DNA from 3 places in the Desulforhopalus glucosivorans genome. Region 1 is predicted to be linked to each of the others. Evidence: riboswitches for the same ligand, from Rfam matches in the RefSeq annotation. Region 1 holds a riboswitch; each other region holds the start of a gene.
The links. Region 1 has a riboswitch for thiamine pyrophosphate ahead of ACX6CI_RS04370 (thiamine ABC transporter substrate-binding protein). Riboswitches for the same ligand answer to the same signal wherever they lie in the genome.

Region 1 (10,815 bases):
AGAGCAAGGCCGAGTTCAGGGAAAAGGGAAACCTGAAGAATAATTGAAAGAGGAAGAGTCTTTTGCCCAGCCATGAAAATCACACTCTCACGTTTTCCTTTTGCAATATTGAAAACCCTCGTTAGAAATAGACTGATGAGCACCAGAACAAGATGGAAAAAGAAAACAAGTAGTATAACAACTGTAACGGAGTCGAGTCCTGAAACGATTGCCGGGCGACTCCCGCACAGTGCCATCCAAACAATGGTGAGTATTCCCAGTTGATTGCATGTTGAGGTATACGGCAAAAACCTTTGTAGCTGAGATGAAAATAATCTTCTCACCATAATCCCCATTACAAGTGGGGTGAGAACAAGGCTCCCGATTTTCATCATAATGGGAAGTTGGTCTATCTGAATTGTTTGACTCCCATCTCCACCAAGTAAAAGTGAAAGGGTGATGGGGATAGTAAATACAGCCAGTGAGTTGGCAATTATTGTTATAAAGAGGCTATGGGCCATGTTGCCGCTGGCACTTCCGGTCATGACCACACCACTGCTTAGGGTGGTAGGCATTGATGCCACAAGAAGGAGGCCAACCAGTAAAGCTGAATTGAGGGGAAGGAGTGAAAAACAATATCCAGCTAGAGGTGCCACCAGGAAAATGATACCTAAAGCGAGAAGTGTACCTTTAATGTCCGAGACTCCGTCCTTTATTTGCCTGGTGTCAAGGGCAAGGCCAGAGAGGAAGAAGATAAGAACAATGACGAAATCAGGTCCATGGTGATTTTTTAACCAAAGGCCGGGGCGAACTATGAGACCGGAGGAGTCGAGGGTAACCAGGATAGCCATGAAAACCAGACCAAACATAAACCAGTTCTTTTTAATAATTGTAAACATAGATCTTTAATTCCAAAATACGGTTTAATGTTTGTTATGATTATTCATCGAAGATGATGGTTGCAAGCTTTGCTGTACTCAACAGGATGGATGTATCACACCTACTATTCACCAATAATTTTAACCAGTACTCTTTTTTTGCGTTTTCCATCAAATTCTCCATAAAATATCTGCTCCCAGGTTCCAAAGTCCAGTCTTCCATCTGTTATAGCGACCACTACTTCTCTACCCATGATCTGGCGCTTCATATGAGCATCGGCATTATCTTCATAACCGTTGTGCTTGTACTGATCTACAGGGGCATGGGGGGCAAGTTTCTCCAGCCATTTTTCGTAGTCGTGATGGAGGCCAGATTCGTCGTCATTAATAAAGACAGATGCAGTGATGTGCATAGCATTGACCAGGGCCATGCCTTCCTGGATGCCACTCTCATGAAGACAGTCTTCTATGGTGGGGGTGATGTTTATGAACCCACGTCTTGTCGGTACGTTAAACCAGAGTTCTTTTCTATAGCTTTTCATAAGAGTCTCCTATGCTGTTCGTTCATATTTTATGTAAACGTAATATCTCTTTATGTCTGTGCGGCAATAAGAGTTATTACTCTCAGGAACTTTTTTCGATACGTAAGATTGAATCAGGTTCTATTACCAGTTCAATTTGGGCGTTGACCTGAGGGGGTGGAGGTTCAAGTGGTAAATCAAAATGCAGTAGCTGGGAGTTGCTCTCTATTGTAAGATTATAACTACTGCCCTGGTACCGCTTGTCTTTTACTGTTCCCTGTATGATGAGTTTACCCTCCAGATTTTTAAGGCCAGGTTTACGTAATGATGCACCTTCAGGTCGCAGGAGTAATACCTGATCGCGGGATGTTGTAATAGGACCTATATTTGTTGCAATAGGGCCAAAAGGACTCTCGATTATGTTTGTTCTTTGATCTATAGATAGATCAAAGAGGTTTGTAAAGCCTAAGAATCGTGCAACTGTACTATTTATGGGATGTCGATAGATTTCTTCAGGTGCGGCAAATTGTTGGAGGCAACCATCTTTTAAAATTGCTATTTTGTCGGAAACTCCAAAGGCCTCATTTTGATCATGGGTTACGAAAATGGCTGTGACATTGAGTGCTTTTAAGATGGACCTGATTTCCACAGTCAGTCTATCACGGAGGGTGCGGTCAAGGGAGCCTAAGGGTTCGTCAAGAAGAAGGAGTTGCGGCTCAGGGGCAAGGCTTCTTGCAAGGGCCACCCTCTGTTGCTCTCCTCCAGAGAGTTCGTTAATTCGACGCTTACCAAAACCTGACAGGCCAACGAGTTGAAGCATTTTTTCTACTTGCTTACGCTTTTCCTCCGAATCTAGCCCCTGCATCTCAAGGCCGAATCCAATGTTATCCTCTACATTTTTATGGGGAAAGAGGGCGTACTCCTGAAACATCAAGCCAAAGCCACGTTTGTGGGGAGGCTTACTCTCTATGTTATTGCCCTTAAATAGTATAGTGCCGCTATACTCTGCTTCAAGCCCGGCAATAAGGCGTAACAGGGTCGTTTTACCAGAGCCCGATGGGCCGAGCAGGCAGAGAATCTCTCCCTTTTCAAGTTGAAATGACACGTCTTTAAGTAGTGATTGACCATCGTAGCTGTTTGAAATGCTATTAACAGAGAGTATTGGTCCTTTCGTTTGGTTATTGATCATTATTAATGTCTTTTTTGGGCTATATCTTCAGAAGGTGAGAACTTACCGATAATCCAGAAGCTGGAGCAGGTAACAAGCATAAGAATAGTGCTCATAGCCATTGCCTGACCGTAGTTCATGTCACCAGGTTGGCTGAGAAACCTGAAGATGGCAACAGGCATTGTCGGAGTGTGAGGACGGGTTAGAAATGCTGAAGCACCAAATTCCCCCATGCTGATTGAAAAGGCGAAAATGGCTCCCACGAGTATCGCACGTCTTATGAGAGGGAAATCGATGAGTCTCCAAATGGTAAAAGGGGATGCTCCCAGTAAACAGGCAGCCTCCCGTAAGTTATTTGGTATTTGTCTAAGGCTTGGTAACACGCAGCGAACAACAAAGGGGAATGCAACAAGAGTATGGGCAATAGGTACAATGATGAGTGTGTCTCGTAGGTTAAGTGGGGGTTGATTTAGTGTGATGATATACCCGAAACCCAGAGTTACAGCCGATGTTGCAAGAGGGAGCATAATAATGGCATCCCAGAGGTTGGTTCGGCGTTTTGAGCCGCCTGCAAGAAATACAGCTGAACTTATTCCTAAAAGTAGAGAAAAGACCATGGCCGTCAGGGCAAAACCAATGGAGTTTGCGACCGAAGAAATTGGTTCAACATAAAAAAGTGAATCCGATTCTCCTGAGAAAAGCTGTCTATAGTAGCTGAGGGTAAAACCATCTTCACCAAATAGAGAACTTATAACGAGTGCGCCCAGGGGAAGAATGAGTAAGGCCACCATAAAACCAATGTTACAACCAACGCCAAGTTTTTGGCAATTCGATTTTACATCACTAAGGGTGGCCTCGCTCGTGCCTGAGAAAAAGGAGACCTTAGCATGTTTACTGAGCCTTGCATGGAGCCACATCAGCAAAAAATTAAAACAGATCTGAATAAGCGATAGGGCTGCAGCCATGGGCAGGTTAAAGAGTTGTACCGCCTGCCTGTAAATTTCAACTTCTAGTGTTGCGTATCCCGGTCCACCGAGAATAAGCACAACTCCAAAACTGGTAAAACAGAAGATAAAGACAAGGAGGCTGGCAGACCCTATTGCAGGCAGGAGCAGGGGCAGGGTGATTTTGTAAAAAGCAGTCCACGGGGATGCTCCAAGCATCCTGGCAGCTGTTACTATACTCGGATCGAGTGAACTCCAGAAACTGGAAACAATACGTACGACCATTGTGTAGTTGTAAAATACGTGGGCGATGAGGAAAAAAGTAACAGTCTGTTCTATATCTATTGGAGCACTGTCGAGATTAAAGGTTGAGATAAGAACGTCATTGATGAGACCATTCTGCCCAAGCAGTGCCCTGAAAGCAGCAGCAGTAACAACCGTTGGCAGAACGAAGGGAACTGTCATAAGTGCTGTAAGGAGGTCTTTGCCGGGGAAACGGAATTTGGCAAAAACATAGGCACCTGGTATGGCTAGAACCAGTGTGATAACGGTTGAAAGTCCGGCCTGCCAGATTGTGAACCAGAGAATCTTGCCGTAGGTAGGAGTTGTGAATAATCTGCCTAACTTCTCTGTATCTAGTGGGAAAAAACTGTAGGTGATTATCTTAAGCAGCGGGTAACAGTAAAAGACGATTAAAAACAACATGGGCAGGGAGAACAGTAATAGCATGACAGGTTTTCTGGAAAATATCATGTCCCGTTCTCCCCTATTTGGATGAGCTTATCTTTATCTCAGTACTGCAGTTGTCCAGGCGTCGATCCAGCTGTCACGCATTGATTCAATTCGTGCAGGATCAACCATGGCAGGTTTTTCAGCGACCACCGCATGTTTTACAAAGACTTCTGGCAATTGAGCGTCTGCATTACTTGGAAATACAAACATTTTTAAGGGGATGTCTTCTTGTAAGGGGACACTTAACATAAAGTCGACGAATTTTTCAGCCAGAGTTACGTTTTTGCTTCCCTTTAAGATACCAACAAATTCAATCTGGCGAAAAGCTGATCCATCACTTACGACAGCTGCAGTTGGCGCTTCAGTCAGTGGTTTTTCGGAATAGTAGACAGCTGCAGGAGGGGAGCTTGCGTAGCTTACAACGATGGGACGATCTCCTTTTGAGGCGGCGGTGAAATGACCAAAGTAGGCATCTTCCCAGCCACCTGCAACGAGGACATCATTTGCCCGCATTTTTGTCCAGAAATCCAGATATTTTTCTTCGCCAAAATAACCGATGGTGGCAAGTAAAAATGCCATACCGGGGGAGGAAGTGGCGGGGTTCTCAACCACGGTGAGTCCTTTGTACTCAGGTTTAATAAGATCAGAAAGACCTGCAGGTGGGGCGAGTGCTTTTTCTCTAAACCAGGCCTTGTCGTAGTTAAGACATACATCACCATAGTCCACAGGAAGAAGACGATTTTCCTTGTCGAGTCTCAGGCTTTCCGGGATCTTGGCAAGAAGAGGGGAGTTGTATTGTTGAAAAATGTCTGCAGTGAGTGCCCGGGATAAAAAGCTGTTATCCACACCAAAAAACAGATCAGCAAGGGGGTTGTTTTTTGAAAGAATAGCCTGGATAAGAGCAGCCCCTGCATCCCCGGATTTTAAAAAGCGAACCTTCACGCCGTTTTCTTTTTCAAAGGTGGCAATGAGTTCTTTACTGACATCAAAACTGTCATGGGTCATTACGGTAAGGCTTTCTTCTGCCTGCACCGCAGGAGAGAACAAGAGGGTGATCGCTAATATCGCAATCCCAAAGCTGTGATATATATGATTCATTAAGATCTCCTGGGGTTAAAGTCGTCGCTTGTTGATTCGTTGGATGTGAATGCTTGCAAAATTAAAAAGCCGACTCCAGTTATGGAGGCGGCCTCATTCAGACAGATCCCTCCGCCGGCATTATCCGGATCAGGTTAAACGGTCGGGTTGTAACACCCCTCTCAGCCCAATGTATGAGGCTCCCGTATCAGAGTTACAACATAGGGTAAATAATGGACCATTGCAAGCAGGTTAAAAGGAAATGAAACAACTATCGGATGATGGTTATTTTTTCAGTACAACGACCGTCTCAATATGATGGGTTTGGGGAAACATATCAATGGGTTGTATTTTTTGTATTGTAAATCCTTTACTGGTGAGTTCTTTAAGGTCACGGCATAGGGTTGCCGGGTCACAGGAAATATAGACGAGTGTTTTCTTGCATAGCTTACTGAGCTGCTGTGCAAGCTCGGGTGCGCCTTGCCTGGGAGGGTCAATTATTACGCAGTCAAATGTAGCGCTTTCTGCAATGAGCTGATCGCAACCTTTGTGAACAGGTTGTTTGGTAAATATGGTGTTTGTTCTCCCTGCGGATGCGCTATTTTCTTTTGCACATCGAATCGATGCGCCCTGACCTTCGATACCATGGACACTGGCGGCAAGAGAGCTAAGCGGGATTGCAAAATTTCCCATGCCGCAATATAGATCGAGAACTGTGTCGCTGCTATTAAGAGCACAAAAGTCAATAACGGTTTCGATCATCCGCTTGTTTTGGGCCAGATTGACCTGGCAGAAGCCGCCGACCTCCCATCCAAGCTGTAATGACTCCTCTATACCCTGCAACTTTTGGTAGTGGAGGTTCAGCATCTTGTTTGATTCAGATGTCTCCGCTCCAACTGGACCAACCATGGGAAAATCCTCTCCCTTAAAAAAAATGCGGTCAATTGAAGAAATTTCACTACACATTTTCTGGGCTCGTTTACGGTCAGCGGGGCGAGGCTTTCTTTTGAAGTGGAAAATACAGGAGACTGCATCAGTTGTTGGGTTTTGCTGTAATTCAAGCTCGGTTGAGAGTTCAAGCAATTCCATAGCGGGCTCACTTTTTCGTAGAGCAGTGAGGCTTAAATTTATAGAAGGCTCTGCAAGAAGACACTTGTCAACTTCAACAATGTCATTGGAGCGAAAGCGGTTGAAGCCCAGGGTTTCATTATCCCCGACTTGCAATCTGATTCTTTGGCGATAGTTGAATGGAGACGGTGCAGGTATAACCTCTCGAACTGTATCTTTAAGTGCGCCTAGAGTAAGAACATCCTGGCGGAGAAGCAGATCGACCACAATGTCTCTTTTAAAAGTGGTTTGCGCATCGTAGTTGCAGTGTTGAAGGTTGCACCCCCCACAACGACCGTAGTATTGACATGGAGGGGTGATTCTGGCAGGGTGTTTGTTTTCTATTTGAGCGGCTTTGCCAAAAAGATAGTTTTTTTTAATTTCCTGAGTGGTTACAATTATATTTTCGCCGGGCAGGGAAAATTGTACCAGGACGACCTGTTTTGAAGGAAGGTGACCGAGGCCGAAACCGCCGTTGACGATTTTTTTTATGGTGACAGTTTCCTTGTGCATTTTTATCCGGTTTTGAGCTAATATTTGGTATTTTACTTTAAAAAATCCTGCAATACAAAACAGGAAATCTGAAGAGTACATTGAACTCAGGGGCTTAGAACAGCCACCCCAAAGTACGTTAAGAGAGATCTTTGTACTATTTATACTGGTTTATTTCCCCGTTTGTTGGGAATAGTCCATGTTTATAAAAAGAGGACGTTGCTGGAGCGACGATAAAACACGATTCTTGGAGTTTTTTAATACATCATCATTCTCTTGTCGAATTGTATTCGTCTTCCTTTTCAGTTTGTGGATGGTATCACCAGCTCATTCTAAGCCTGTTAAAGTAGAGGTCGAAGTAACCGGGGTGACAGCCTCACTCAAAGAAAATGTTCTAGCCTACCTTACCCTGTACCTGCAAAAAGATAACGAACGATTAAAAGAGAGTACTGTCAAAAGGTTGCATGCCAAAGCTTCCACCGATATTGCTTCAGCTCTTGCTCCTTTTGGCTATTATAATGCCACCGTAAAACCGAAGCTCACTAAAGATGATGCAGGATTTCATGCAAGTTACCTTATTGATAAAGGACCTGCCGTTCGCGTGAGTAGCGTCAATATCATGATAAATGGGGCTGGTCAGGAGAATAGGGTAATAGAAAAAGCGGTGGCAGCCTGGAAACTGCCTGTGGGTACGGTCCTTGATCAGGCAGTGTATGAACAGGAGAAAAAAAAGATCATAAATACGGCTATTAATGAAGGCTATCTTGATGTCGTTTTTGTAACAAAAGATCTGGTTGTAAACTCTACAACGAACAAGGCAATTATTTCACTCGTCGTAGATACAAAACAGCAGTACGTTTTTGGGGAGACAACCTGTAAGCAGGAGGTACTAAAACAGGATCTATTAAATAGATATTTACCCTACGCCAAGGGCGATCCTTATCAACCCTCTAAGATTTTTGAGTTGCAGGCTATTTTGTATAAAACCGATTTTTTTAAGAAGGTCATTGTGAGCGGCAAGATGGATGAGGCCGTTGATCATACGATTCCCATCGAAATTGACCTGGTAAGCCCCGAAAAACTCAATAAATACAATATTGGTGGTGGTTATGCTACAGACACCGGTGTTCGTGGAAAAATTGACTGGTCGAACCGGATATTTAATAATCGAGGCCATAAAATTAGCGCTTCGTTACTGGTTGCTGAACTTGAAAACAGCCTCTCCCTTGTTTATAAAATCCCCCGAAAAGATCCACGCTACGACACCTTGTTTCATTCTCTTGGTTATCAGGATTCCCAGTGGGATGACACTGATACAAGGTTGATAACTGCGGCTGTTTCTCAGGAACACGCCGGGCCAAGATTTAAGTTCTCAACGGGGCTGGAATTGCGTGACGAGGTGTATGACATAGGTGATACCAGTGGAGACTCTACACTCTTTTTGCCATCGCTTAATGCTGGTTATATCTTTGCCGATGATATTCTCAACACCAGGCAGGGCTTATCCACCTCCATGAATCTACTTGGAGCCTATAAGGGTGCTCTTTCCGATGCGAGTTTTCTCCAGGCGACAGTAAATGGGAAGGCAATTTACACTCCTTTTAAACAGTGGAAATTGATTGGCCGGGCATCTGTGGGGGCAACCCTGGTCGACTCCATTGACTCTCTCCCTCCGTCGCTTCGATATTATGCCGGTGGTGACGCTTCAATACGGGGTTATGCCTACAAGTCTCTTGGAACAGAAGATTCTTCCGGGACAGTTATCGGCGGCCGTTATCTCATCGTTGAATCTATTGAACTCGAGCATATCATTAACCAATATTGGAGCCTGGCCGCATTCTGGGATGGTGGAACAGCAACAGATGACCTGTCCCTTGATTTTTATCAGGGTGTTGGGGCTGGAATTCGTTTCAGGCTTCCTTTTGGTCAGATACGTTTTGATGTGGCCTCAGCAATAACCGAGGATGGAAACCCATTTCGCGTGCACCTGACAGTGGGAGGTGATCTGTGAAAAAATATCTTTTTGTACTGCTCATTGTTGCTGTTTTTCTTTTGCCCATTGGGGTGCTGTTAGGAACAGAGTGGGGTTTGCAGCGTGCTGTAACTGCGGCCAGCAGTCTGAGTAGTGGTGCAGTAACTGTTGATTCTGTTAAGGGGCGTATAGCTACAGGATATGATTTGGGCGGAATTACAATTGCGACAGCCGGAGCTGACATTGATATTGAAAACTTCCACTGGTCCTGGAAGCCGCTCGCACTGCTCAAAGGTACGTTGGATGTTGTTGCATGTAAAACAGAACAGGTTTCTGTCAATTTTAAGTCCACCACCGAAGAGCCGAAAGAGGACGGTGATTCTGCAGGATTACCCAACTTTGTTCCTCCTATACAGCTCATATTAAGGGAGTTTTCATTTCGGGATGTTAAACTTTTTGATAGTGATGGAACCCTGCTGTTTCAGATCGATACCTTTAATACTTCCTTAACCCTTGGGGCCGGTGGTCTTGTTGTTAACAGCTTTGGACTCGATGGACCTGAGATTGGTCTTCGTTTTCATGGTAATATCGCTTTAGATGGTGATCACAAACTGGATCTTATGGGTAACTGGCGCGTGGTTGGCTACGGTTTTCATCCTTCTAAGGGGACCTTTTCAGCAAAAGGACCGATAAACTCTCTGGGAGTAAATGTTGCCCTTAATGATCCGGGTAAAATTCAGGTTGTTGGAGTAATAGAAAATCTTCTTGATAACCCAACTTGGACTGCCGATCTTGATGCACAAAACATCAATCTGGAGACATGGATTCTCCACTGTCCTGAAATCATATTAGAAACAGTTCATGGTGATATGTCTGGTGACTTTGGCCATTATCGTGGCCTGGTCGTAGCTGATGGTTACTGGGGAGTGGCAGATAATCTACACCTTCAGAGTAACATTGATGGAAGTATATGGGGGATAGTCTTTGACTCTCTCAGGATTGACCGAAACGAGACTTCTGCTGTGGCCACCAATGCAAGTATCAGCTGGGAACAACTCTTTTCCTGGGAGGCCGATCTTGATTTTCAAAACTTTGTCTTCTCTATGTTTTTTCCCGAATTTGATGGCAGTGTGAGTTCTTCTTTTCACACTGTTGGAGATGTTACCGAAGAGGGGCTGGATGCGAGTTTTGCTCTCAATACAATGACGGGGCAATTTACCGACTATGTCTGGTCTGCAGCAGGAAATATTGGCCTTACTGATGAAAAAATATTTTCCAGTGATTTAGTGTTGAAAAGTGACTCTGTCGGGGGAGAGGCTGTCGTTCGGTATGTTGAACTTTCATGGTTTGATAAACTAAGCTGGGGCTCTGATATTGATTTCCATGACTTTGATCCCGGATTTATTCATAAAGAGATGGCTGGTAGAATTAATGGCCGGGTTAAGAGTTTTTTAGAGTGGCAAGAAGATGATCCCGCTGGTTCTCTTGAAATTTTGGGTCTGTCTGGGGACGTACGTGGTTCAGAATTATATGGTGGTGGAACTATTGCAATTGACGGACATGTATTGAGTTCCGATGGATTAGAGCTCCTGCTTGGTGACAGTCGGTTGTCTGTTTTAGGTACAGTTAATGATAATTTTGGTTTGGAATTTACCTTTGAATCCTCTGATCTTTCAAATATTGCAGCTCATTTAGCTGGGTCCTTAAGCCTTGATGGCCTTGTGACAGGGAGTAAAAAAGAGCCGAAGATCGATTTTCGTTTTAGTGGAAGTAACATTCAGACCGGTAACGAAAGAATAGGTGATATAGACGGCCATTTAGGGGCAAGTCTTGAGACTGATGGCTTTGTTGATGGAGCTATTATCGTTAAAAAGAGTTTAATTAATGGCTACGGTATAGACAAGTTAGAGGCCACTGCCTCTGGAACCTTACTTAACCATGAATT
Region 2 (10,815 bases), 2.2 Mb from region 1:
AGACGAAACAAAGGCTTTTAAAGATGTAGGTCTCGACGAAACCGAATTAGACCCGGGTTTAGCTTATACAACCGGCAAGTGGAAGTTCAAACCAAAAATGTCGATTGCTGTTACATCATCAAAGACCACCCTAAAACCACAAATGCGTATAGTTTATAAGACTGATCTTGGTTTGACTACAGCTTTACGTTACCGTTATGAAATTGCAAATTTCATTGATGGGGAAGTGGCTCCCATATATTGAGGTTTGGAACATTAAAGGTAGTGATGCATCCACTGATCGTAGACAAATGAAATATCGTGCGGGTATTAAATACAGATTTTAAGCGTATTTAAAACTGATCTATATAAAACGCTGGTTACTTTGCTGAGGAATCGAAAAATTAGAGTCCGGGGGAAACAGGTAGCGATGCGAACGGCACTCCACTCAAAATTCATTCCAGTATGTGGCCAGGCGGTTTGTAGCCAAGATTGCATTCAGCAGCCAAGCGTGTGACTGTCAAATGAGAAACAGTGTGCCCTGTTTGGAACAGAATTTGTTACAGTGCGTTGGTTATGGTCGTCGGGCGAGGGCCTTTACAAGCGGATTAGCACTTACCCCATGAAGGATGACACTCAAAAGTACGGTGCATATCATGGTCGTTGAAATGGTATCTCCGCCAGGAAGATGTTCGCCCAGGACAATTACACCGAATACAATGCTCGCCAGTCCCCTTGGCCCAAACCATCCTATGAATAATTTATCTGCAGCGCTTAGTTGGGTTCCATGTAAGCATATAAATACCGGAAGCATTCTCACCAGTGTAAGGCTTACAAGGGAATATACTAATACTACCGGAGTAAAAGAGGAAAGCGAGGGGCCGACAACAGCAGCCCCGAATATTACCCAGGTTACCATGGCTAAAGTGTCACCCGTTGCCTCTGCTGAAACCAGCAATTCTTCTTTGTGGCGTCTGGCGAGCCATCCAAAGAGCATGCCTCCTGCGAACGCCGCGATAAAACCACTTCCCCCTGCAAGTTGTGCGGAGGTAAAGCACAGTACAGCAAGGGTTACAACCGGCAATTGCCGCCAGGATTCGTTCAGCCAGCCATAACGATACGCTACATTCAATAGAAAGCAACCGACAGATGTGAATGCGAGACCGCACAGCATTCCGATGCCAATTTCTTCTATCATCAAATGCATCAACAGCCCGTTCCCATTTTCATCACCTGAGGCAATTGCAAGAAAGGCGAACAATACCGGAACGCAAATGCCATCATTAAGACCACTCTCCATATTCAGACTTTGTCTGATTGGCGCTGGCACCGCCTCATCTGAGACAACAGCTTTACCAAGTGCCGCATCGGTGGGTGCTAACATGGTTGCGAGTACTGCAAGCGCGATCCAGGACAGGTCACTAAATAGTATGGCCCCGGCAATAAAACCCAAAAGGATTGTCAATGGCAGGCCTATTAATAACAACCGTTTGGGATAACCAAGATTTTTTTTGAGTACAGAAAAGTCTGAATTAGCGGCATCTGAAAACAACACCACAGCCAGAGTGATCTCGGCAATTACACGCAGTCCCTCTTCATTAATTTCAAATCCGAGTAATCCAAGCCCAGTATTACCAAGTAACAGACCAAAGGCTGTGTAGACAAAAGCGCCATTTATGGGGGTTTTTTCAAGCCAACCACTTATTACGCTATAAAAAAAGGCGAGGAAAGCGAGAATAGCAAGATTCTGATAAATCACTACAACTCCTTTTTACTATGCGTTTTTTGATTACGGGTGGTTATTCTTTTTTACACTACTACTCGAAACTGCCACCAAGAGCCAGATGCAAACCCGTTCTGTTAAGGAGTCTCTGGGTTTCTACATCCACAAGGGCTATCCGTGCCTGGACCCATTTATTCTGAACGGTGAGTAGGTCGAGCATATCAATCTTGCCAACATCGTATTGAGTTTTGACAAGGGTATACGCCTTGTAGTTTTCCTCAACCACTGTTTGTAGATATTCCTCACGTTTTAACAGGTGGTCTTCTCCCGCAAGGGCTGTTTCTACCTCTTTAAAGGCGGTGAGTGCAGTCTGCCCGTAGGCGGCAATTGTTTCCTGCTGGACTGCGGTTGCCTGTTCTACTTCCGCTTCAATGGCACCGCCAGTGTAGAGTGGGGCGAAGATTCCTGCAGCAAGATTGCTGATGGCATCACTGAGGTTATTAATAGATAAGCCTATGGAAAAATTAAACCTTGGTAGATGAAGTAGTTCTGCTTCCCTCTGTTTATAAAAAGCTGCGGCCACACGGTTTTCTGCGGCAATGAGATCGGGTCTTCTCTCGAGTACCTCTGATGGGATACCCGTTGCTACGGGTGGGGGAACCGCTGTCAGTGTGTCATCTGTTGCCAGATCAGCAGAAGGGTAGCGACCAAGGAGCAGTTCTAAACTTCTTTTTGCATTCTCCTGGGCGGATAGTGCTTTTCGTGCGGCTTCCTGGGCGGAGGCAAGATCCGCTTTCGCAAGGTGAACCGCCTGCATGGTTCCCTGTCCCACCTGATTTTTGGTTTCTGCTATTTTCAGAGTCTGCGTAAGGATTTTTACCACTTCCTCGGCATAGTCGTTAAGGATCTTGCTGCTGTTGGCAAGAAACCAGCCGTTAGCGGTGGCCGCTGCCAGGGACTGCCTGGCAAATTCATAATCGGCACGGGAAGCTTCTGCGGTTTCCTTGGCACCAGCCTCGGCTGAGCCTATACGTCCCCAAACATCGGCCTCCCAGGAAACTTTGAGACCCGCACCGTACAGCTCATCCAGGGTGTCATTGTTTCTATCTGCATAGCCGCCAGAAAGCCCTACACTGGGTTTAAGTGCTGCTCCAGCTTGTCTTGCCAGGGCTTCAGCCTGTTGTAGCTTGGCGCCTGAGATCTTGAGACCAAAATTATTGTTCTGTGCCTCCTCAACCAGGGTGAGGAGCTGAGGATCATTAAAGCTGCGAATCCAGCCATCATCGACAAGGCCTCCAGATTCTGCAGCTGACCAGTTTTCTGTTACTAGTGCACTCTTTTCAACGTCAGCTTTAATGGCTGTTACCGCTTCCTCATGGCTTGCGATGGGTCCACTACACCCAGCTAAAGCTATTGACATCCCAATAAAAAGAGCCGTGGATCTTATATGTTTTATCATCGAATATTCCTGAAGTTGAATCTGAAATTAATGAAATTTTGCAAAATTCTGCCAGCTCTTCATGCGCATGAGCATCTTGCGAATGATGGTAACGTGATGCCATTTTTCGCTGTACACGGCTACAGTTCCAATACTGCCCATTGGTAGAAAAAACTCTGACATGTCATCTTCGAACTCAATAAAAACAGGGATGAGTCCCTCGGGCATGTAGGCATTAACAGTGACCATGTGAAGAGAAGGTGCGAGTTGACCCTCAGCAAGGGCGCCCAGGATATGTTCTACCCGGCCCTGGAAAATTCTTCCTGGTATGCCAGGAAAGATCACTTCTGCATGATTACCCTCTTTTATGTTCTGCATGGGCTGCTGACTAAAGCCTGCGATGAAAGTGGGTTCATCGGTATTAACAAAGGTCATGATTGGAGCCAGGGGCAGGGGCACAGCCATCATTCCTGGACGAAGGCGAAGGTGGGTTACAAAGCCGTCAGTTGGAGCTTTTATTACAGTGGAATCGAGATTAAACTGGGCAGAGATCAGTTCAGCTTCAAGGCGTTTGACCTCCTTTTCAAAATTCTCCACATCATATACACTGCCTGCTGAGGCTGCTGCCAGAGTCTTTGATTCCTCCAGTCTTGTTCTTGAAAAATCCAGTTGTGCCTTAACGTTATCCACCTGGGCCTGGAAAGGGGTGGGGTCAATTTTGCAAAGTACGTCGCCCTTTTGTAACTGCTCGTTAGGTTTCACATTAACTTCGATAACCTTACCACGAACGTTGGACACAATTGGTGTTGTTATAAAGTAGGACCTGGCTGTGATTGAGGCGGGGTGATAGTATGCCATACCCGCAAGAATGACTCCCATCATGACAATCCCACCAAGGACCACAGTGGTGAGTGACCATTTATTGACAGGAATTTTGAATATTTTGAATATTACCCAACAGACTGAGGCATAGGTGAGAATAAGTAGAGCTTCCATTTATGCATCCTCTCCTTTACGTGGTGATTTGCGTAGTTGCTGCAGTTCCTGGTTGAGTTGTTTGAGGTGAGTTACGTAGTTGGACTCTTCTTTTTTCCGCTGTGCCTCAAGTTCACTAATACGGTTTTCAAGGAGCTGCAGCTGGTCTTGTATCGGATTTTCAGTTTTCGGTTTCTCTCCAGCAAGCCCCCAGCCACGCTCATGCTTGTAGAGGGTTGCCCAGATCCACAGGAAGGGCCAGATCGTGTGCATGAGAAATAGACTCACCCAGCCTGCGGTATGGATTGCGTCCTGGTGGGGGTGTTTTCTCTTTTTGGCAATCTCGTAGGGAATGTCATGGATGTAGATAATGCCATATATGATAGTGAGTACAACAAAGATGAGTACGCAGAGTGCAACATAATCGAGAGTCCGGTCACCCATTCAGGTCTCCTGTTTGTGAAGAGGGTTCAGTGTTTTAGCGGTTAAAAAAAGAACTGTTTGTAGAATAATGTGTATTTTTTATACCAATTGTTTATTTATATATTCAAATAATGGCCCTGACAAGACAGGAGTTGGAAAATTATCTGTAAAAAAAAGATCTTCCAGTTCTGCCGACCTGTTTATCCTTCCCAATCGTAGAGAATAAAATGGAACAATCACATATAGCAAAATCAATCTGTCCATTGGACTGCCCTGATGCCTGCGGGATACGAGTAACAATAGATGATGGAAAGGTAGTATCTCTTTCAGGAGACAAGGATCACCCCTATACCAACGGGTTTATCTGTGGAAAAATGAAGAAATACCCGGAGCGGGTTAATTCTGAAAAGCGCATTCTTTATCCTTTGGCACGGGTGGGAAAAAAGGGTGAGGGAAAGTTTAAAAGAATAGGCTGGGATGAGGCCCTGGATATTTGTGCAGCCCGTCTTCTACAGGTGAAAAAAGATTTTGGAGGTCAGGCAATTCTCCCCTATGCCTATGCAGGAAATATGGGCGCTGTGAGCCGCTTTGCAGGCTACCCTCTCTTTAGCAAACTGGGCACTTCAGAACTTGGTGAAACCATCTGTTCGGCAGCTTCTGGAGCAGGCTGGGCTAAACAGTGCGCAGGTCTGCCAGGTTGTCCCCCTGAAAATGCAGCCGATGCTCAATTGATCATTATCTGGGGTATTAATGTCAAGGTGACCAACGTTCATTTTTGGCAGTACGTAGCGACAGCTAAAAAAAATGGGGCCAAGGTCATTGTTATTGATCCGTACCGCAATCAGACTGCTCAGTCTGCTGATAGCTATATTCAGGTAAGGGTTGGCGGGGATAGTGCACTTGCCCTGGGGATGTTGAAGGTCATCATAGAAGACGACTCCATCGACCACAGCTTTATAGCGCGAAAGACCACAGGTTTTGAAGACATTAAATCCTATGTTCAGGATGTGCAATTATCTGACTTTGCTGACGATAGCGGTGTTGATGAAGCTACAATTACGTCCCTTGCAAGACAGATGGCCGGTTGTAAAGAGACCTTTGTGCGTATTGGTATTGGAATATCAAGAAACAGCAGGGGGGCGATGAGTATACGCTCCATAACCTCTCTGAGTGCAGCCCTTGGACTTTTTATGGGAGGCACCGGACGAGGTGTTCTTCTCAGCTCCAGGGCGTTTAGCGGTGATAGGGATATTTTGACAAAGGATTCAATCAGAAATGAGCCTGGCCGGACCATTAATATGATTCATCTGGGCTATGCTCTGACCGGTTTGGAAGACCCCGTTAAGGCCCTTATTGTTTACAATAGTAATCCGGCAACGGTAAATCCCGACAGTAGCACTGTCCGTTTTGGCCTGGCAAGAGAAGACCTTTTTACCGTGGTACATGAGCAGGTAATGACGCCCACCGCCCGCTACGCAGATCTTGTGCTGCCGGCCACTACCTTTCTTGAAAACATGGATGTTTACACTGGCTACGGTCATTTTTACATGGGGGTTGTGCGGCCGGTTATCCCGCCAATGGGTGAGGCCAGGAGTAACTTCGATTTCTTTCAGGCCCTGGCTGCAAAGTGCGGTTTTGATGATCCTGTATTTAAAGAATCCTGTGAAGAGAGAGTGAGAAAGTATGTTGGATCAATGTCAGGTATTCCAGAAGGTATTTCTGTGGATGAGATTATGGGTGGAGCACTGGTTCATTCCACCAGAAGTTCAGCCAGTGGTGATGTGTTAAAAGGCGAGTCAGAGAAAATTCCCTTTTCGGTAATTGATGGAAGTAGTGATCCAGTTACAGCCTGTGTACTTCCAGCGGGCGAGTCCGTGGATCCTGACCTGCTTGCTCGTTTTCCCCTACACCTCATAACACCGCCCCACCCGGATCTACTCAACAGTACCTTTGGAGAGCGGTATAGTGGAGAACTGGGAACAGTTCTGGTGCACCCCTTTGATGCTAAGCGCTTTAATGTGACTGATGGTACTATTGTTGTTATCGTTAATAACCGGGGACGTTCCAGAAGAAAGGCAAGGGTAACCGACGATACCCAAAAAGGTGTTGTTGTGGCTGAAGGACTATTCTGGGGAGAGGACGATGAATCAGGTGCCCGCGCAGGTGGGATTAATGATCTCACCTCCCAGAAAGTAACCGATATGGGTGGGGGCGCTACCTTCCATGAAAGTAGAGTGACCTTGATAGTACCCTGAACTTAATATGAGCAAAGCAGGCGAAAATCTTTGAAAATTAAATGAATAATGTGAATGGAATTGTCGCAGCTGCGGGTGCTTTTGTACTTTGGGGAGTATTACCCGCCTATTGGAAGGCGCTGGAAAATGTCCCAGCCTATGAAATCCTCTGTCACCGTATGTTCTGGTCACTGTTGGTGACCTTGGGACTTGTCATGGTAACAGGTGGTATGAAGGTCTTCCGTGAAGGTCTGCGAGACCGAAAAAATTGTATTACCTACACCATCACGGGTCTTTTGTTAGGTGTGAACTGGCTCCTGTATATTTGGGCGGTTAATGCCGGTTTCATTGTGGAAGCGAGTCTTGGTTATTTTATTAATCCCCTTTTAAATGTGCTCTTTGGAATGATCTTTTTTGGCGAACGGATGCGGCCTCTGCAGTGGCTTGCCCTGTTATTCGCTTTTCTGGGGGTACTCTATCTCACTATATACTATGGGAAGTTCCCATGGATTGCATTGGTGCTCGCCTTTAGTTTTGCAACCTATGGGCTGCTCCATAAGAAAAGTAAGCTGGGGGCACTTGATGCTCTTTGCCTTGAAACCGGGATACTCTTTATTCCTGCAGCACTGGTACTGGGGTGGCTTGCCTTTCATGGGGAGGGTGCCTTTGGTCATGTCCAGGTCTCAGAATCTTTACTGCTTATAGGAGCGGGCGTGGTCACCACCGTGCCACTTCTCTTATTTGGCTATGCCGCTAAAAGGATACCCCTTTCAACCGTTGGCCTCATGCAGTACCTTGCACCAAGTATAAATCTAATCCTTGGGGTTTTTATCTATGGTGAGGAGTTTCCCCAGGCACGATTTATCGGTTTTTCCATGGTCTGGGGAGGCTTAATACTCTTTGTGATTGAGAACCTTTTGAGGCGCTATAGGGAAAAAAGACGGGTGCTTGCAACGGCGGTATAAGTAATTCGCCATACGACATGGGCTCCCTGTAATAGGTAGCCCATGTCGTTAGTATCCTACGCCGCTTCTTTTCTTTGGTTCATAACCTTATAGGCACAAAGCTCTCCGCACATGGTGCAGGCTCCATGAACATCGGCCGCTTCTTCTGTTGCACCTCTTCGTTTTCGGGCAAGGGCAGGATCAAGGGCGAGCTCATACTGTTTTTCCCAGTCGAGATCTTTACGCGCCTTTGATATGGCGAAATCCCTCTCCGCTGCACCGGGGATTTTTTTGACGATGTCGGCTGCATGTGCTGCAATTCTGGTGGCCATTACACCCTCATGTACATCCTGGGCATTGGGTAAACAGAGGTGTTCACTTGGCGTAACATAGCAGAGAAAGTCTGCCCCAGAGCTTGCGGCAATAGCACCCCCAATGGCGCTGGTAATGTGGTCGTAACCCGGGGCAATGTCGGTGACCAACGGCCCCAGGACGTAAAACGGTGCCCCGTGACATAAGCTTTTTTGCAGCTGCATGTTGGTCTGGATCTGGTCAAGGGGAACATGGCCCGGGCCTTCAATCATCACCTGTATTCCCTTGGCCCATGCCCGCTGGGTCAATTCTCCAAGGGTTGACAATTCGTGAATCTGAGCACGGTCTGTGGCATCGGCTATGGCGCCTGGGCGAAATCCATCACCAAGGGAGAGTGTTGCATCATAAGGCTTTACCAGGTCCAGTAACCTGTCATAATATTCATAGAGTGGATTTTCGGCATTGTTATGCTCCATCCAGGCACAGGTAAAACTCCCGCCCCTTGAAACAACCTCCATCAGTCGGCCTTCCTGATCCATTATCTCTAGAGTCCTGCGGGTTACACCACAGTGAACTGTTATAAAATCAACACCATCGTCGAGGTGCTTTTTAACCCCATCAAAAATTTCGTCCACGGTCATATCGACAATGGCCTTACCTTTTTTGATAACGGTATCGCAGGCAGCCTGGTACAAAGGTACAGAGCCGATACAAATACTTGTCTCTTTAATGATTGCAGCACGTATCTCGTCGATGGGGCCACCGGTGGAGAGGTCCATCAAGGCGTCGGCACCGGCAGCAACAGCTACCTTTGCCTTGGCAAGCTCGTTGTCGATACTGGTGTCATCCTTACTGGTGCCAATGTTGGCATTTACACGGGTTTTAATTCCCTCGCCTACAGCCAGTGGTGTACCGCCTTTGTGACGGTTGTTATGACAGACTATTGCAGTTCCCTTCGCTATCTTATCACGCAATTCCGAGGCAGGTATGCAGGCATCATCGGCTGCCTGTTGCATTTTATCGGTTATTATTCCTTCGCGGGCAAATTCCATTTGAGTCTTCATCAAAATCGATCTCCTTGTGGGTGTAGATAGGGATCGGAATCTTGAGAAGTGTACAGCAGACCCAATTAATCCTTTCCCTACGCCGGTATCAACCGGATCAGGTTCAAAGGGTCGCTCGTGATTGAGCTCTCAGTCCGTGGACTCCCCCAGGCTTCATAAATCGAAGCCTAAACTACATAAGGGAGGTGAAAAGGTCAAACAAAAGGTGAATAACTAAATATTTTCTACAATGATCATAAAAGGGAGGACGGGCGTTGCTGAGGCATTGGTGATGTAATTTGGGTTTTTGTCATAAAAACAAGGAACTCAGGATTAAAGTTTAGTCAATCATGTGGGATGAATTATAGGGTTTGTCGTTTAGTCAGGGAGTGTTTTTGTTAGTTAGGTTGTGGTGAAAATATGTTTACTTTAGCAGAGAGGCTTTTGTTACGTATACCGCCGTGATTTCTTGCAGCCTGCCTAACGATTAAGGATAGATAGTGTGAGGAACGAACCACTATCTTATCCGTTGTTGGACAAGCCCGGTATAGTAATAAGGAAATATATTCTGGAACGAGAGGTGGTAGGAGTGAATTTGGATTGTCTTCACTTTTCTAAGGACGCAACTTACCTGTTACCCTTGAGGGTTTGAAAAAGCGTTTATCTCATAAAGACTTCAACCTCCCTGTAAAAGGATGGTGGCCGGTGCCTCAAGGGTTGTTTATCCCGGGCCCTCAAAATGTGACCTAAACCCAACAACGAACATTGGGGACCGACAACTTGAACATTTGAAAGTCGGCCTTACTCGTGGTTTAGGGAATGCGATTTTGACATACAAGATAAGCTGGATTAATCCGCGCCACTTCTTCGCATTGCCATGAAGAAATCCATAATCCCGCACTCGCCTGAACCCTTTTGGGAGTACATGTTGTAACAAGAGTTTGAGGAAGTCCTCACCTCGCAAGGTTCTGAAGCAGGTATCTCCAGATTTACTTTCAACGTACTTAAAAGTGACGTTCCCGTTTTTATTGGCAACAATGTTCTTTTCACCGAGAACACCACGATATAGATACCGGGATAAGTATTTCAATATAGTCGCTCCCTTACCGACATGTCGGCAGTCCACAAACCATTTTTTTGGTTTGATAGGAGGGAGAGAAAAGCCGGTCTCTTCCAGTTCTGCGATGCAGCGGGCACGAAAGACCTTGGCCAGAGAGAATGAATTGAACAGGTATTCTCCCTTGGCCTTTTTCCAGAAGCGATGGCGTTTGTCTATTCCTCCTCCTGGGATCACCGCATGAATATGCGGATGGTAGTCGAGTTTCCTGTTGTTTGTGTGCATGACCATCGTCATGCCAATTTCAGCCCCCAGATTTTTCTGATTAAGCCCGAAGTCTTTCAGGGTGGATGCAACACACTTGAAGAACAGTGAATAGACTGTTTTTTGATTCCTCCATGCCAACTTTCTAAGCTCGCAAGGCAACGTGAATGTTGCCATAAAATACGGTACCGGTAAGAGCTTTTCCTGTTGTTTGTCGATCCACTGGCTTGCTTGATGATTCTGACATTTTGGACAGTTCCTGTTACCACATGATAACGGTCGCCATTCTGTATGATTACATTCAGAGCATTGGACATACACCTCACCTGATGCTGGTGTTCGGCAACGGCAAATAGCATGCAATGCCTTACGTTGGCTAAGTAAAAGGGAATCACCGTACTTGGCAATAAAGGCCTCATAGTA
Region 3 (10,815 bases), 850 kb from region 1:
GCTCCACAGTATCAAAATCGGCAATGGTAAACTTTGTGACACCACTGCGAACAAGGTTTACAGCCACATTTGAGCCAATTCCGCCAACACCTGCTATCCCGACCCTCATGCGATGAGATCCCAATCTTTATACACCGGTTGATATCCATGTTTAACAATAGCATCAGCGACTTCTTCGACGCTGCGCTCATCGGTTATTTCAAACTGCGGTGTCGAAGACTGATCTTCGTCCACATAGCCGCCTACCCCAGTACATGATCCTGCTGAAAAACGGGTGACGCCAAGAGGGATGAGATTATCCCGAAAGGCAGCAGACTCCCGCGTTGATACAGAAATACCAGCCCTTGGCATAAATAGACGAAAGGCACAGAGAAACTGTACAAAGGTTTTGTCATCAACACAGTTCTCAGGACTAAAGTCACCTTCAGCTGGATTAAACCTGGGTAAGGAAAAAGCGACCTCAGTTTCAAGATAGTTATCGTCAAGATAGCGCCCATGGAGCCCTGTGAAAAACGCCTCACTCCTCATCTCACCAAGCCCCAGGAGGCTCCCTAAATTAACCACCCGAAACCCCGCCTTTGCTCCTCGTTCCGGCCCATTAATGCGATATTCATAGTTACTTTTCTGACCTGCGAGGTGAACGCTTTTATACATTTTTTGATCATACACCTCTTGATAGAGAGTAAGACCGTCAGCGCCTGCTTCTTTAAGCTGCCGATAATCCGGCTCATCCATTGGAAATATCTCAATGGATACCGAGGCGAAATATTTTTTCAGGCAGCGAACCGCCTCCACCAGATAGGCCGTCGGAGTCACCTCTTTTGCCTCACCTGTGAGGAGCAACAGATGCTGAATACCGGTCTTGGCAATTTCACGGGCCTCCACCTCGATTTCTTCAATGGTCAGCTTTCTTCTCTTTATCTTATTCTTCAAGTTGAAGCCACAGTAAGTACACTCATTTGAACAGTAGTTTGAGATATAGAGTGGAATGAACATTTGAATTGTTCGACCAAAATACTGAATAGTCAACTTCTGAGCTTTAGCAGCCATTGGCTCAAGATAATCCGCCGCCTTTTCACTCAGCAGCATGAGAAAATCGAGGTTTGTTAATTTCTCTTTGGCCAGGATCCGCTCAATATCAGCATTTTGCACCGATGCGAAAAACGACTGAAAATCGAAGTCCTCATACTCTTTAACAATATTATAAAATGACACAGCAATTCCTCAGGTATAGTACTTACATTCGAGAATTAGACCTTAGACGCTCCGGATACTTTTCACATAAAAAATCAATCTAACCCCGGTGAACGGGAAAATAAGCCTGGATACGTACCTTCACAAAATTCAATCATAAAAAACAAGAATTGAATTTCTAAGGTGCTAAAAAGCCTGTTAACGGAGATGACGCCTTGGCTAAGTGACTCTCACCTGCAATCTCAGCAAGATATGCCATTCTACCAGCCTGAACAGCAAGGCCAAAGGCACGTCCCATAGCTTCCGGGTCCTGAGCAGTGGCAATTGCAGTATTCACAAGCACTGCATCCGCACCCATTTCCATGGCCTCTGCTGCCTGGGAAGGCCTGCCAATTCCTGCATCGACGACAATAGGCAGACTACAGTTTTCAATGAGCTGGGCAATCATCGATTTTGTTTCCAGACCTCGATTCGTACCAATAGGCGATCCAAGGGGCATTACAGCAGCAGCACCTGCTCCCTCCAGACGTTTTGCAAGAGGAAGATCTGGCATCACATAGGGAAGAACAATAAAATCCTCTTTTGCCAAAATCTCGGTGGCCTTCAAGGTTTCAATATTGTCCGGCATCAGGTACTTCATATCTGTGATAACCTCTATCTTAATAAACTTCCCGCAGCCGGCTTCCCTTGCAATACGAGCTACCCGTACAGCCTCATCCGCTGTACGCGCCCCTGACGTATTGGGTAATAAGGTCACATGCTTTGGTATGAATTCGAGAATATTTTCAACAGGCGAAGAGAGATCGATACGACGAAGTGCCACTGTGATCATCCCTGAGCCACTTGCCTCAAGCATAGCAGGGATCTGACTGTTTGAACTGAACTTTCCGGTTCCGGTGAGTAGGCGACTATCAAATTCCACCCCTCCAAGAACTAATTTTGTATCCTGCATCTTCTCAACCTCCTCCTACAAAACTGAGCAATTCCAGTTGGTCATCTTCTTGAAGAGACACCTCTGTCCACTGCGCTTGTTTTACAATTTCACGATTATGTTCCACCACAAGTGACTGGGCGGCCAAGCCCTTTGCCTTCACAAGTTCAGCGATGGTGCACGGGTCAACAGTTTCAACCTTGCCATTAACACGAATGTTCATTTATCCTCCATTACAATAAAAAAAGCCGCCTTCCTAATTACTGGAAAAGCGGCTTTATCATTATATATAGATCAGATACGATGATTTTTATAACGCCGCTTTCCTTCGCCGATATTAGTCGGATCAGGTTCCAAGGGTTGGATTTTTCCTCTCAGCAAGAAGCACCCCTAGCGATGACTATGTATGTAACAGTCTCCTGTAAAATTTGCAATACGTGTATATTCTAGAAGATGCCCATTCGTTTTCACACAGCGCTCAGAGTATAAACATGTCTCTAACAAAAAAAACACACTTCACGCTTTTAAACCTCACACCTTGAATTTTGGAGTAGTATGAAAATATCGCTTTTTACAGATGGAAGTGTGAATACAAAATTAAAGATTGGTTATGGGGCATATCTGGTATTACCTGAAGACGGCGAACCACAAACTGACCAGATAAAAATTAAACAATTTGCTGACACCTCTTCCACAAAATTGGAACTACAGACACTGTTATGGGCCTTATCAGAAATATCCGCAACTGAGATCATCTCATATACAGATTCCCAAAATATTGTCAGACTGAACGCGCGAAGAAAAAGACTGGAAGCAAACCACTACTACGCAAAAACCGGAAAACTACTGAACAACCATGAACTCTATAAGCAATTTTTCCAATATACTGATAATTTGGATCTTACTTTTAACCAGGTAAGAGGCCATGCACCAGCCAAAAACAAGAGCAAGATTGAGCTGATTTTCTCCCTGGTTGACCGTGCATCCCGCAATGCTCTACGTAACTACTCCACCAAGCCCAACCCAGAGTTTTTTGTATAGTCCCGCAAAGTGAAATAATGGCAATATAAGTCCCATATCATGTCTTGACCTCCTTGAGGTTATCGAAAAATACTGATACAAGTATCATCAGCCGGATTGTAAGAGATTCTCCACTATATACAATACAATCACCACAAAAATATGAACGACACATTTCAACAAATAAGCCTTGTTGGCTTTATGAAACACAACGGCGGTCTGGAGTTCAGAACAATTTCTAAAACTGCCTACGAATTCAGAACCATGGTACAAGACATTCACTTGAACCCAGGTGGTATTACCCATGGCGGCTTTATCATGAGCCTGATGGACTCTGGAATGGGAACAGCTGTTCATCGAGTACTTGGTGAGGGTGGAAGAGCTGCAACAATTTCCTTTGACGTCAAATTTATCTCTGCATCAAAACCTGGGGATCTACTCTTTGGTAAAGCCAAAGTCCTTAGAAAAACACGATCCATAGTCTTCATGCAGGGCGAATTACGCTGTGGTGAACGGCTCATTGCAACTGCTGAAGGGATTTGGAAAGTCCTGTAACATAGTCTTCACAGCCGTCTTTACTCAGCAAGCATCTGCCACGAATTAATATCAAAATCGTCCCACAATATATAAAAAGAATAGCCATACCTGGCTTATCTCACCACGTTATCCAGCATGGATTAACAGGCCTGAGAATGAGGCTGAGTTATTCTATCTCCATGAGAAAACGGGCCCGCCCCTGGTAACAGTTGTTCCAACTGTAATTATGATGAACACATCCAAGTAGCCCACCGTTATCATGGTGAACACTTTGGGAGGAATGAAGTTTTCCCCATGCAAAATCAATATTTCTTTAGTTGAAATTCCATTCTCATTCAGATAGATTCTCTGTTTTGTTGTTGAAACTAGCTGTAAAATCAACTCCGTAAAGCGACAAGACATTTCCGACGAAACAGTTCATAAAAACATTTCACATCTGATACCTATGAAAAATCTCCAACCTTTTACTACCTGCGAAACTCCACCTCAATGTAGGCGAACAAACAAAAAGACAGCACTCCTCACCCTTACCTGCCTTTTCATTGGCAGCACAAGTTATGGGGCGGGATTTTCAAACTTCACCCAAGGTGCGGGCCCCGTAGGTGTTGGTAACGCAACTATTGGCCATGCGGAAGGTATCTCATCGATATACTACAATCCGGTCCATCAACTTGAGTTTGAAGGCCTCAATCTAGAGGGCGGATTTTCCCTGCTTAGCCCTGAAAAAACACTTGATTCCTCCGTTACGGGTGAAACCTACGAATCAAATTCTAAAATATACTCTCCTGTCCATTTTGCCGCCACATACAGGACAACAGACACCATCTCATTAGGTTTTACCGTCAATAACAGTTTTGGTCTCGGCAGTGATTTCGACAACGATACAGTCTTCAAATATATTACAACTGAATCTGAGTTGGTGACATGGGATATCAACCCCTCTCTTGGCTTTAAATTCAGTGATCAGTTTGCAATTGCGACTGGATTTAGAGTTATTTACACGGAGGCGTCGCTCCAGCAAATGGTTCCACTGCAAAGCGTCGGTCTGCCAGACGGAAAGCAGAGTTTTGAAGCGGACGGTACAGGATATGGCTGGAATATCGGTGCGACCTATTCACCAACAGAACGCTGGTCAATAGGTGCTTCCTACAGGAGTCCAGTGGATGTTGAGCTTGATGGCGACGTCAGTTTTTCTCTGCCCGTAAGTAGCCCTTTATTAACCAGCCTCTTCCCTGATACTGGTGCTGAGTCAGAACTCAACCTTCCTGGTCAACTCTTTTTGGGTGTGGCATACAAACCTTCCCCCAAGTGGGTCTTTGAAGTTGCCACAAGGCTCGAACAATATTCATGTTACGAGAAGCTTTCGGTTACAAGTGAAGCCCCCATCGCCGGACAAACATCCAGAACCATAGAAAAAAACTGGGATGATGTCTGGGGATATATGGCTGGGGGAAGCTATCAGACCGACGCTGGTTATCGTTTTTCAGCGGGATATATCTTTGAGGAAAATCCGGTCCCGGACGAAACATTTGAGCCTGGAGTCAGCGGACTTAACAAACATACACTTACAGTTGGTTTAGGGAAGCAGATTAAGAATATCACGGGGAAAATAAGTTACGCTCATGATTTTTATGAAGACAGAGAAATATCCAACAGTGGCACCGCATCTCTTGTAAATGGAACCCAGAGCCAAACCAATCAGATGCTTATCGTAAGTCTTGCCTGGCAATTATAAATTAGAGGATTCGTCTGCCATGGCCTCCCAAGGATCCCTCTCATCAACCACGGATAACCAAACCTGGTGGGACACTGTTCATCGCTCCGCTACGCACAATAGCCAAGAACCCATGCCAAAGCAATTGTCAGGCATGAATACCCTATGGCTGATTCACTGCATCAGGACCTATCATCCTGAGGTCGATCTGCAAAATATTGTGCGGGAGACAAGAGATATGGGCCCGTTCTATATAAAGAATCTTCGGACAGGTCACTGCGAACTGGTTGAGCTCACCCATCTCGAAACCAGGGACTACTGGTTTTCCAACATGTTCATGATGGCCCTGTATACTACCATTGAGCAATATATTGATGATCCCGGCTTCGCCTACAAGTGTGGTTCAACCTTCTACAAAACCCAGTCGAGCCTGAAAATAGCACTTGGTGTCCCGCTCATTGGCCCATATCGACTCATAAAAAGACTTGTCAGCGAAAACGATAAATATAATAGAACCAAAGAAGCCTTACTCCTCTCTATTACACGTGGTCACGCAGTGGTCAGGCTTATCCATAAGCCGGATATCATCATGAAGGACTTTGGTATGATGTGGCATCTTGGGGTATTTGAATCCTATGCCCGCCTCTCTGGAGTAACTGATATAGAAGGGAAAGTTATTTGCGTACAAGAAGGACCGCAGCGATACGGTGAATCAGGACAGGCTATTTATGATTTTGAATTCACCTTTAAAGATCCAGGCTTTATACCAAGGATCTGGAATCGAATACTCTATTCTATTCCTGCGGTACAACAACTCATTGAAGGTGCAGAACAAATTGAGATTGAACATACCCAGCAGATACTTGACCGGGACGCAATCATTGCCGAGAAGACAAACCATCTTGTAAATATCCAGAAAAACCTCATGGATGCCGAGCGAATGAATATTGAGAAAAAGCTCGAAACTCTCTCAGCGGAATTAATCTCGACAGAAGAACGTGAAAGAAAGGCTATCGCAGAAGACCTGCACGATAGCGTCACTCAACTTCTGGCTTTAAGCATTTCAAATCTCAAGAGTTTTAACTGCACGAATCCAGGCCATGATGCCCTGGGCAATGTACAGGAATACCTTGAGACAGCTCTTGCCGATACCCGCTCACTGACCTTCCAGATAAGCCCACCTGTCCTCTACGACTTTGGGCTGGAAGCCGCCCTCGCCTGGCTGGTTGAGGACATATCGGGTCGTTACCCGATTGAAATGGATTGTATCAATCTTATCGACCATCCCTTACAGCTCAATGATTACCAAAAGGTCACACTCTATAGAGCCGCACGGGAAACTGTGATCAACTGCATAAAGCATTCAAAGGCCAACTATGCATCAGTTGTAGTCCTCAAAGAAGAAGGAGTAGCAAAAATTGAAGTTGAAGACAACGGCATTGGTTTTAACCCACTCAACCTGAAAAAAGGATTCGGTTTATCCGCTCTTGGTGATCGATTAGAATCAATTGGTGCTGGAATTGAAATAATTTCCACACCAGGCAAAGGTTCCAGAATAACCTTTTCCATCCCTCAGGAAGATGGTGAATAACGGGGTTGTCATGATCCCTTACATCACAACAACTTCTACTTTCACGCAGCAAAGTATCCAGCCTCATTCACTAAGACTTGGATGGGGATTGTTTTTTTTAACCTGGAAAGCCAAAGATATGAATAGCCTTTTCGGAGACAGGATGGATATATTACACGGTTAATACAGCGCCTGGCAACCACCCTTACGGCTCATAAATGGGCCAGAATTTTCGTCAAATTGCTGTTGTTTCTCTCCATTGCTTGCTCCTTTAGCACCGTTCCCCCAACGATAGAGGAAAAGAGCGTTATGATATTCAGCACCGGCACTTAAATATGTTGTGTGAATGCTTTATACTGCATCAGGTAGGGTAATGTTGAGGATCTTGTCGTATCCCCACTTTTCCTCCCAGGCTGATACGGGGATATCTACAAATTGAATCTCGGTCACTGTTTCACCATCAAGTACTCAAATTTTCTCAGTTACTACGTGTTGGAGATTTGTCATGGTATATTTTGATACGGCTGTAGGTAAATATTAAAGGATATATACTTACTCCTCTCCCTACCGCTGTTAACAGCTAGTAATTACGGTTTATAATTGACCATTCAGCATTGTTAATGGATAAATTGATTTAAAGCACAATCAGTCACAGGGTAAGTCATGCTTAGAACCGTCGATCTGAATAAATTTAAGGTCTTCTACTATATCTACATGTGTAACAGTATCAGCGGTGCTGCAAGGCAACTCAATGTTACACCATCTGCAATCAGCCAAAATCTGAAAAACCTGGAAGGAGAAATACAAACCCGCCTCTTTACCCGGATACACAACAAACTCGTTCCAACATCCGAGGCAAAAGAGCTCATCCAGATACTAGAACCATTTTTCCTTAAGCTCGAAGATGGTTTAAAACATTTCATCCACGGCAAGAATACCCCACACGGGATGTTACACCTGGGAGCACCTTTTGAGTTTGGCAAGGCGTATTTGCCTAAGATAATCAGTGGGTTTAGAAAAAAATATCCAGCTGTTACGTTTTCACTTGAGTTGGGAAATCAAGAGACACTTCTGAATATGCTGGCCACAGGGGAGTTGAACTTTGCCTTAACTGACCTTTTTCTTAATCAGAAGTCATACCAGGACAGGCTTGACCAGTATCACGTTGAAGCCATTATGGATGAAGAAATCATCCTTGCCTGTTCAAAGACCTACTTTCAACACCATATTAAGGGTGATCTCTCTTATGAAAATTTGATTCAGCAGGATTTTATATCTTATGACCATAACTCCCTTGCCATAAATGGCTGGTTTAGTCACCACTTTGCCAGGCAGTCTGTAAAAACCAATACAGTTCTAACGGTTGATAGTATTCAAGCAGTCCTTGCTTCCATTGAAAACGATGTTGGTCTTGGGGTTATCACATCCAATCAAATGGATTCAGATAATCTCGTAGCCATTTCCACCGGCAAAAAAGAGATCATCAACACAATCTCCTTGATCCAATTAGAGGATAAAGTCCCCACATTCACTGAAAAAACATTTCAAAAATTTTTAATAACAATGTTGCAAAAAGTGGTGACGAAACACGTACATCATGAATGAGGCGTTAGATTTGTGCTGTCAAGAAACCTACGAAACACAGCAAGGCCCTCTTCAATATTACGCCTGCCAAAGCCGATACGAAAACGATCATTTGGGGTGTCCATTAACTCTGAACGATATATCGAAGCAGGCAGAAGAAACAATCCGTGCTCTTCTAACAGAGCTTCACAAAGATCTTCAACTGTTCCCCTTCCTTTATAACGGGGATAAGCAATGCATCCACCGTCAGGTCTATACCAGTCAAAAATATCAGGATAATCTTTAAAAAAATTTTCTAATTCACTCAAGTTGTGTTCTAACCTCTTCCGGTTACGCTTCAAAATTTCTTCCCGGTGATTCAACACAACTTTTGCAAAAAATTCACTTGGGGCAGAGTTACAGATAGACAGATAGTGTTTGTATTTTTCGAATTTAAGTAACATCTCCTTATCCTGTGATGCAATCCACCCTATTCGTAGACCCGGAAAGCCATAGGCTTTAGACAAAACATTTAAAGAAAATCCCTTCTCGTACAGGTCTGCCACCTGCACCATCCTTTTTCTTTCATCAAGCTCCAATAAGCGATACACCTCATCGCTAAACAGGTAGATATCATACTTTCTGCAAAGCGCAACCAGTGCCCTGAGCTCATCTACAGGCATTGTCGCGCCCGTTGGATTATTGGGAAAATTAATAGATATCAGTTTGGTATTGACCTGAATGGCTTTCGCCACATCATCTAGAGCGAGACTCCAATTATTATTTTGTTGAAGAGCAACTCCTGTCACTTCACATATTTCAAGAGGTAAAGTTTCTGCCGCCTGGTAATTTGGAACAACAACAATTGCATGATCTTCTTTTTGCAGCAGAACACGCATTGCCACATATATTCCTTCTTCAGCGCCACAAAAACAGAGCACATTCTCCTTTGCCATAAAAGAATATGTGGTAGCAATACGTTGACGTAACTCTTCATCACCCCAAGTCTCAGTGTAGCCAAGCCACAAATCTTCAAAACCTGCTTTTTCTTTTGGCGTTGCTATAGCCATAAGATCTTTCATTGACATACTTTCCACATCCGATGCAGTCATATGGTGTCTGGCCTTAAATTCCCACTTAGAAAAATGAACTTCCAGTTCAAAATTACGCATATTGAATGTTCCTTGTACAGACTGAATTTGATGAAAATTATCTAACGACTCGGTAAGAAGAATTGAAAATACACTAACACAACCTTCCCTGCACATTACATTAATTCCAAAGAGAACTTTTTTCACATCCTATGGAGGTTATCCTCACGCCTGTCTTTTTACCGGTCATGGACCAGCTCGGCATTCACCCCATTCATTTTGGAAGTATCAGGGGTAAAAGAGATATAATCAACTATCGCCAAACTATATTTACAATAACGATTTGAATCGTTGACAATAGTTTTTAAGGGTGTATAGTGGCCGAACTTAACGCGGGGTGGAGCAGTCTGGTAGCTCGTCGGGCTCATAACCCGAAGGTCATAGGTTCAAATCCTGTCCCCGCTACCAAGATATTTCAAGGAGTTAGCTGGTTTTCCGGCTAACTCCTTTTTTTATTGTCAAAATTTACCTACCTTATATCCTACTCTTGGTTTATTTCTACCACCAGTAGCAAAAGAGCGTATGAACAACGCCCTATGGCTGTAAAACAAGTGCCCGCCGAGTTAATAAGATATCAAGAAGCCCTGAATGCCCCAGGTAGATCATCCAATATCAATTACTGTACCATTCCTTTTTGAACAAGTTCTGCTAGAAATCTGGCAAATGGTTCTATGTTTTTTCTTACGCTTGCTTCTTCTGGAGCAGCCATGTACTCCGCGCGACCAAAGTATCTGCATATTCTTCATCCTTACAGTTGTCTTCGGGACTCCAGCTACCAGAGCGTACGCGCTCAATAAGTTCTTCGCTCACACGATATCCTTCAATAGAAAGTGAATGATAGGCATCTGTGAGGTAGGAGGTGCCGGGAATTTTTCCAACATAATATCACGCATATTTACCCAGTTCATCCGCATTCGGTTAACGTATGGAGAAAGTTCTCTGTCACCAAAAACAATAGCTGCCCTTTCTTCAAACGGGTCATTCTCTGCAATACTGTACCCAGCAGACTTCATTGTTTCGATTATATTATCAGCAATCGTACTTCTTCCTATGTTTCGAAATGCTCCAGCAAGCCGCCCAGCTATTGTGCTGTGTCCGCCCTCAAGAATTTTGGGTAAAACTTCAGAAACATCAG

Region 2: it holds a riboswitch for thiamine pyrophosphate, as region 1 does, so the genes downstream of both, thiC (phosphomethylpyrimidine synthase ThiC) here and ACX6CI_RS04370 (thiamine ABC transporter substrate-binding protein) in region 1, are expected to answer to the same signal.
Region 3: it holds a riboswitch for thiamine pyrophosphate, as region 1 does, so the genes downstream of both, thiS (sulfur carrier protein ThiS) here and ACX6CI_RS04370 (thiamine ABC transporter substrate-binding protein) in region 1, are expected to answer to the same signal.

Annotation. Positions count from the first base shown of each region.
Region 1 covers NZ_AP044854.1:1,003,731-1,014,545, forward strand. Annotated here, with positions in the region: gene ACX6CI_RS04350 (bile acid:sodium symporter) at 1-878, opposite strand, end outside; gene ACX6CI_RS04355 (secondary thiamine-phosphate synthase enzyme YjbQ) at 983-1,399, opposite strand; gene ACX6CI_RS04360 (ABC transporter ATP-binding protein) at 1,482-2,567, opposite strand; gene ACX6CI_RS04365 (ABC transporter permease) at 2,570-4,243, opposite strand; gene ACX6CI_RS04370 (thiamine ABC transporter substrate-binding protein) at 4,277-5,320, opposite strand; TPP riboswitch at 5,411-5,516, opposite strand; gene rlmD (23S rRNA (uracil(1939)-C(5))-methyltransferase RlmD) at 5,585-6,919, opposite strand; gene ACX6CI_RS04380 (autotransporter assembly complex protein TamA) at 7,212-8,909, shown strand; gene ACX6CI_RS04385 (translocation/assembly module TamB domain-containing protein) at 8,906-10,815, shown strand, end outside.
Region 2 covers NZ_AP044854.1:3,238,580-3,249,394, reverse strand. Annotated here, with positions in the region: gene ACX6CI_RS14070 (hypothetical protein) at 1-244, shown strand, start outside; gene ACX6CI_RS14065 (oligogalacturonate-specific porin KdgM family protein) at 198-326, shown strand; gene ACX6CI_RS14060 (cation:proton antiporter) at 554-1,738, opposite strand; gene ACX6CI_RS14055 (TolC family protein) at 1,797-3,161, opposite strand; gene ACX6CI_RS14050 (HlyD family secretion protein) at 3,189-4,136, opposite strand; gene ACX6CI_RS14045 (DUF3302 domain-containing protein) at 4,137-4,559, opposite strand; gene ACX6CI_RS14040 (molybdopterin-containing oxidoreductase family protein) at 4,766-6,793, shown strand; gene rarD (EamA family transporter RarD) at 6,835-7,737, shown strand; gene thiC (phosphomethylpyrimidine synthase ThiC) at 7,794-9,095, opposite strand; TPP riboswitch at 9,149-9,250, opposite strand; gene ACX6CI_RS14025 (IS91 family transposase) at 9,793-10,815, opposite strand, start outside.
Region 3 covers NZ_AP044854.1:154,916-165,730, reverse strand. Annotated here, with positions in the region: gene thiF (sulfur carrier protein ThiS adenylyltransferase ThiF) at 1-109, opposite strand, end outside; gene thiH (2-iminoacetate synthase ThiH) at 106-1,215, opposite strand; gene ACX6CI_RS00730 (HisA/HisF-related TIM barrel protein) at 1,373-2,146, opposite strand; gene thiS (sulfur carrier protein ThiS) at 2,151-2,348, opposite strand; TPP riboswitch at 2,432-2,527, opposite strand; gene ACX6CI_RS00720 (RNase H family protein) at 2,681-3,166, shown strand; gene ACX6CI_RS00715 (PaaI family thioesterase) at 3,308-3,700, shown strand; gene ACX6CI_RS00710 (OmpP1/FadL family transporter) at 4,128-5,417, shown strand; gene ACX6CI_RS00705 (sensor histidine kinase) at 5,437-6,987, shown strand; gene ACX6CI_RS00700 (LysR family transcriptional regulator) at 7,630-8,571, shown strand; gene ACX6CI_RS00695 (aminotransferase class I/II-fold pyridoxal phosphate-dependent enzyme) at 8,562-9,701, opposite strand; gene ACX6CI_RS00690 (hypothetical protein) at 9,860-10,048, opposite strand; tRNA gene ACX6CI_RS00685 (tRNA-Met) at 10,012-10,088, shown strand; gene ACX6CI_RS00680 (hypothetical protein) at 10,362-10,490, opposite strand; gene ACX6CI_RS00675 (hypothetical protein) at 10,487-10,815, opposite strand, start outside.